2 linked regions of the Mesorhizobium onobrychidis genome follow. The protein of the gene in region 1 binds, or shares a complex with, the protein of each later gene. Links are inferred from orthologs where the notes say so. Each region holds a gene or a part of one and is shown in the gene's direction. Other genes may lie near its edges.

What was found.
Region 2: the proteins of IHQ72_RS24850 (region 1) and ccmA are in contact, whole or in part, in a solved structure (PDB 8CE8), measured with the Escherichia coli proteins. The link is inferred for Mesorhizobium onobrychidis from one-to-one orthologs.

The regions. Positions count from the first base shown.
Region 1 is NZ_CP062229.1:4,988,040-4,991,247, reverse strand. What follows is about bases 104-2,999. They hold IHQ72_RS24850 (heme ABC transporter permease), read left to right. Parts: upstream 104-1,117; coding sequence 1,118-1,882; downstream 1,883-2,999. Other genes in these bases: IHQ72_RS24845 (D-TA family PLP-dependent enzyme), read right to left, coding at 1,978-2,999; IHQ72_RS24855 (glucan ABC transporter ATP-binding protein/ permease), read left to right, coding at 104-891. Outside these bases: more of IHQ72_RS24855, read left to right, coding at 1-103; more of IHQ72_RS24845, read right to left, coding at 3,000-3,036; IHQ72_RS24840 (D-lyxose/D-mannose family sugar isomerase), read left to right, coding at 3,188-3,208. UniProt on the Escherichia coli protein: Required for the export of heme to the periplasm for the biogenesis of c-type cytochromes.
Region 2 is NZ_CP062229.1:920,828-923,820, forward strand. The notes cover bases 217-2,993. They hold ccmA (heme ABC exporter ATP-binding protein CcmA), read left to right. Parts: upstream 217-1,189; coding sequence 1,190-1,798; downstream 1,799-2,993. Other genes in these bases: acnA (aconitate hydratase AcnA), read right to left, coding at 217-908; ccmB (heme exporter protein CcmB), read left to right, coding at 2,022-2,687; ccmD (heme exporter protein CcmD), read left to right, coding at 2,838-2,993. In the rest of the region: more of acnA, read right to left, coding at 1-216. UniProt on the Escherichia coli protein: Part of the ABC transporter complex CcmAB involved in the biogenesis of c-type cytochromes; once thought to export heme, this seems not to be the case, but its exact role is uncertain. Responsible for energy coupling to the transport system.

The DNA.
Region 1 (3,208 bases):
TTCGCCAACCAGATTTCGGAAGCCAGGGCCAAGCTCGAGGAATTTTATCGCCTTGAGGACTCCGCGGCCGACGCCGCCGAGCCGGACGGGTTGCGTGACCTGGTCAACGTCACTGGTCATGTGCGTTTTGAAAACGTCAGCTTCGAATTCGCCAATTCGGGGCAGGGCGTGAACGACGTGTCATTCGAGGTCCATGCCGGCCAGACCGTGGCCATCGTCGGTCCGACGGGCGCAGGCAAGACCACGCTCATCAATCTTTTGCAGCGCGTCTTTGCGCCGTCGAGCGGCCGTATCCTGATCGATGGCATCGATACCCGCACGGTGACCCGCAAGTCGCTGCGCCACTCGATCGCCACCGTTTTCCAGGATGCGGGCCTGCTCAACCGCTCGATCGAGGACAATATCCGGGTCGGGCGCGCCGAGGCGACCTATGATGAGGTCCACGCCGCCGCCAACGCCGCTGCCGCGCAGGATTTCATCCTGTCGAAGAGCAACGGCTACGATACGGTCGTCGGCGAACGCGGCGGACAGCTTTCGGGCGGCGAGCGCCAGCGTATCGCGATCGCGCGCGCCGTTCTGAAGGATTCGCCCATCCTGGTGCTCGATGAAGCGACCAGCGCGCTTGACGTCGAGACGGAAGACCGCGTCAAGGAAGCGATCGACGAATTGCGTCGCGGCCGCACCACCTTCATCATCGCCCACCGCCTGACCACCGTTCGCGATGCCGATCTGGTCGTGTTCATGGACAAGGGCAAGGTGGTCGAAATGGGTGGGTTCGCCGAATTGTCGATGCGCAATGGCCGCTTCGCCAGCCTGCTGCGCGCCGGCGGCCTGCTCAACGACGAGGAAGTCCGCCGCCTCAGCCGCACCATCACGGACGAGGCCGCCTGAGCGGCCAGGCTCGCCCTTCTCCCCTTGTGGGAGAAGGTGGCCGAGCGAAGCTCGGTCGGATGAGGGGTGTTCCAGCTTGGCGCCGGCCTCGCTCCGTCCAGCACCCCTCAACCGTCTTGGCGCTGCGCGCCAATCCACCTTCTCCCACAGGGGGAGAAGGGAACGCCCCACCTGCGACACCGCCACTCGATTGCCCCAAACGCGTCGTCGGTTTATGTAAAGCCGCATGAGTGACCTGACTTCACGCCTCAGCGGGTGGATGGATTTCGCCAACCCGACGCGGTTTGTCGGTTTGGCCGACAAGGTGGTGCCGTGGCTTGCGACCATCGCCACACTCATCCTGGCCGCCGGGCTCTATATGAGCTTCACTGCGCCGGAGGATTTCCAGCAAGGCATCACCGTGCGCATCATGTATATCCATGTGCCCTTCGCCTGGCTGGCCATGATGTGTTTCACGCTGATGGCGGTTTTCGCGTTGGGCACGCTGGTATGGCGCCATCCGCTGGCCGACGTCGCGCTGAAATCGGCGGCACCCATCGGCGCCGTCTTTACAGCGCTCGCGCTGATCACCGGTTCGATCTGGGGCAAGCCGATGTGGGGCACCTGGTGGGTGTGGGACGCGCGGCTGACGTCGGTGTTCGTGCTGTTTCTGATGTATCTCGGCATCATCGCACTGACGCGGGCACTCGACGATGCGGCGCGCGCCGCCTGGGCCGCCGCAATCATCACCTTGGTCGGCTTCATCAACATCCCGATCATCAAATTCTCGGTCGACTGGTGGAACACGCTGCATCAACCGGCTTCGGTGTTCCGGCTCGGCGGGCCGACCATCGATCCCAGCCTGTTGCGGCCGTTGCTGGTAATGGCTCTGGGCTTTACCTTGCTGTTTTTCGCGCTGCATCTGATGGCGATGCGCACGGAAATCCGACGTCGCCGGGTCATTTCCATGCGCCGTGTTGCGGCGAGGCAGGCAGAACGGCAATCAGCTTGACTAATTTCAGATTTGCCCGGCCCTTCGCAGGCCCGGGGGGTTCGAAGCTCGAAAAGCCAAGCAATTGGCTTTCCGTCCGCTCCGCGGACCGCTTCTCACCCCATGCGGCCGCGCGCCGCCACCGGCAGCGTCTCCAGCACCCGTTCTGCGGCGATCAGATGCACCTCGTCGAACAGATTGGTGACGACGCAGCAATGGTCGGGCGCGACGCGCACGCGCTCGCCGATACGCAGCCGGGCGTCGCCGGAAAGCGTGACGTTGCCGTGCTCTTCGCTGAGGCTGGTGACGATAGCGCCCGGAACGCCCAGCAATTCGCCGAAATCGGCCAGCCCCAGCGTGTCGCTGGACAAGGCCTTGCTGCCGGCATCGAGGATGGCCCGTGTCGGCGTCGGATGGCTGACCACCGTCGACAGCACCGTCAGCGCGCAATCGTCGAGGCTTCCGACGCCCTTGGCGACCTGGTAGCGGTCGAGATAGATGTAGGTGCCGGGGCGGTACTCGGTGACGACGGAAGCCTCGCTCGAGCGCCACATATCCGGCGTGCCGCCGCTGGAGATGCGTTGGCAGGCGAGGCCGGACGCGGCGAGCGCGTTGCGCGCATCGTCGAGCCACGCCTCGGCCTCGGCAGCGCGGCCTGCCGCCGGATAGGTCATCAGCCCGCCGAAGGCGAGCCCCTTGGCCTTGTCGATCTCTCTGGCCAATGCGACCGCCTCGCTGGCCGACTGGACGCCGCAGCGGCCCATGCCGGTGTCGCATTCCACCAGTACCTGTAGCGGCTGGCCTCGATCGGTGAAGGTGGCGTCGAGTCCGTTAAGCGTTTCCATGCTGTCTGATGTCACCGACAGCGTCACACGGCCGTGCAGCGCCTTGAGGCGCTCCAGCTTGGCCCTGCCCAGAATGTTGTAAGGCAGAAAAATGTCGGTGAGGCCGGCCTCGGCCATCACCTCGGCTTCACCGATCTTCTGGCAGGTGATGCCGACCGCACCGGCTGCGATCTGCTTCTTTGCCCAGTAAGGCAGTTTGTGGGTCTTGATATGCGGCCTGAGCTTCAGCCCTTGGCGGTCGGCGTGGGCCTGCGCCCGCGCGATATTGGCTTCGGCGCGGTCGACATCGATCAGGATCGCCAGCGTGTCGAGGTCGTCTATGCTCAGCATGGAATGCCACCATCAGGAAACTGGTTGCCGTTATGACCTTGATCGAAGCGGATGTCATGAGGCCAACTCATGCGGTTTACGTCGACACCGCATCGGCGTTCGGCTATTCGGTTTGGAGATCGCCTAGGCCGACGGGAAGGAAACCACGACCATGAAACGCTCCACCATCAAT
Region 2 (2,993 bases), 4.1 Mb from region 1 along the record:
CGGTCGGCCAGCGTCATGTTGGACAGACCCGGACCGAAGAACTCGACGAACTTGCCGACGACGCCCTTCTTGCGCAGCATCTGGGTGACGGTGAGCACGAGATCGGTGGCGGTGACGCCTTCCCTGAGTCTGCCGGTGAGGCGGAAGCCGATGACTTCGGGCAACAGCATGGAGACGGGCTGGCCGAGCATCGCGGCCTCGGCCTCGATGCCGCCGACGCCCCAGCCGAGCACGCCAAGGCCGTTGATCATGGTGGTGTGCGAATCGGTGCCGACGCAGGTGTCGGGATAGGCTGTGGTTTCGCCGCCTTCAGTGTTGGTCCACACGACCTGGCCGAGATATTCGAGATTGACCTGGTGGCAGATGCCGGTGCCGGGCGGCACGACGCGGAAATTGCGGAAGGCCTGCTGGCCCCATTTCAGGAATTTGTAGCGCTCCTCGTTGCGCTCGTACTCAAGCTCGACATTCCTGGCGAAAGCCAGCGGCGTGCCGAATTCATCGACGATGACCGAGTGGTCGATGACCAGGTCGACCGGCACCAGCGGATTGATCTTTTGCGGGTCGCCGCCGAGCGAAGCCATGGCGTCGCGCATGGCGGCCAGGTCGACCACGGCCGGAACCCCGGTAAAATCCTGCATCAGCACACGGGCCGGGCGATAGGCAATCTCGACGCCGGCAGTGCCCCGGTCGGTCAGCCAGCCGGCGACCGCCTGGATGCTCTCCTTGGTGACGGAACGGCCGTCCTCGTTGCGCAGCAGGTTCTCCAGCAGCACCTTCATCGAATAGGGCAACTGGGCGATGCCGGTGAGGCCGTTCTTCTCGGCCTCGATGAGATTGTAATAGACATACTCGGCGCCACCAGCGGTCAGCGTGCGGCGGCAATTGAAACTATCGAGGGATTTTGACACGTGCGATCCGTCCTTGTCTGTTCAGCCTGAAAGGGAACGGACGCCGATGGCATGCAAGCGCAAAGGTGCGGGTACGGCCATTTCCGCTGTCCGTTCCCAGCCAACCCGAGCCGTTCAAGGCGGCGCGTGCGCTGGTTCGGCGCTAATTCGCTTCCCGTGCCGACCGCTGGCACGGATGACCCGGATATAGAGAATTTCCTGGAATAGTTCTAGACAGTCGAAAGGCTATTTTGTGCGATGCGGCAGCTGCCGTGGCGCGATGTTTTCGGGACAGGCATGGAATGCGGCTGATCGCCGAAAATCTGGGCGGCGAACGCGGCGGCGAGACGATTTTTTCCGGCATCGGTTTTGCCCTGGAAAAAGGCCAGGCGCTGATCGTCACCGGGCCGAACGGCGCGGGGAAATCGACGCTGCTCAGGGTAGTTGCCGGGCTGCTGCCGGTGGCGGCAGGCCGTTTGCTTCTCGAAGGTGGCGGTAAGGATTTTCCGTCGGTCGCCTCGGCCTGCCATTATCTCGGCCACCAGAACGCGATGAAGACGGCGCTGAGCGTGGCGGAAAATCTGCGCTTCTGGCGCGATTTTTTGGGCGCGGATTTTTTGAGCGCTGAAGAGGCGCTGGAAACGGTCGGGCTTGATGGTATCGGCCATCTGCCGTTCGGCTATCTCTCCACCGGGCAACGCCGCCGCGCGGCGATCGCAAAATTGCTGGTCAGCCGGCGACCGCTGTGGCTGCTCGACGAGCCGACGGCCGGGCTGGACAAGGCTTCGGAAAAGCGATTCGCCATGCTGATGCGGAAGCATCTTGAAGACGGGGGCATCATCGTCGCGGCGACGCATCTGCCGCTGGGGCTTGGGGGGGCGAAGGAATTGAGGATGGGGGAGGCCGTTTGATGTCGGTGCTCCACGGCGCCCCCCTCTGTCCTGCCGGACATCTCCCCCACTTGGGGGGAGATTGGCCGTCGGCCCGGCCTTCGTCAATTGCCAACGTTGCAAGGATAAATGGGGCGCCCGAGCTGCCAATCTCCCCCCAAGTGGGGGAGATGTCCGGTAGGACAGAGGGGGGCGCGAAGGAACTCCACATTTCGCCTTGCCACCAACAAGGGACCGCATCGTAATGTGGTCCCTCTTCCTGCGCGATATCCGCCTGCATATCCGGGCCGGCGGCGGGGCGCTGACCGGCGTGATCTTCTTTCTCGCGGTGATCGCCACGATCCCCTTCGGCGTCGGACCGGACCTCAATCTGCTCGCCCGCATCGGCCCGGCGATCCTGTGGATCGGCGCCTTGCTTGCTTGCCTGCTCGGTCTCGACCGATTGTTCCAGGCCGACCGCGAAGACGGCTCGCTCGATCTGCTGGTGCTCGGCGACGACCGGCAGATGCTGGCGCTGACCGTGCTGACGAAATGCCTGGCGCATTGGGCGGGAAGCGTGCTGCCGCTGGTCATCGCGGCACCCTTGCTCGGCCTGTTCATGAATATGGAGCCGATCGGCATCGGCGCCACGGCGCTGACCCTCCTGGTCGGCACGCCGGCGATCACCTTCATCGGGGCGGCCGGTGCGGCGGTGGCGGTGGCGCTGCCGCGCGGCGGGCTGCTGATCTCGGTGCTGGTGTTGCCGCTGACCATTCCCGTGCTGATCTTTGGCGTCTCGGCAAGCCATGGCGCGGTGGCGAACCCCGATCCGTTCCTGCAGCCTTTCCTCATTCTCGCCGCGCTGACCTTGTTTCTTGCCGTGCTGGGGCCGGTTGCGGCAGCATTGGCGCTGCGCCATGGAACGGATTGATGTGGCCGGCCATCATTCGTGGTTGCATGGCGTCAAGGGCTGCGGCGCTGCTGTCAATTGCGAAGCCGATGGCGCAAGGTTAAGGGAAGGCATGTTCGAACGAAGCGGAATGGTCCGGCTGGAAGGTTTTGCGCCGGCGGAGCGACGCATATGAGCGTGCATGCGCTCTATGTGGCCGCTGCCTATGCCATCACGGCCGTGGTTCTGGCCGGGCTGATCGGCTGGATTCTTCTCGACCAGCGGGCACGCAAGAGGGACCTCGCCGAACTGGAAGCGTCCGGCGTGCGGCGACGTTCCGACAAGGCA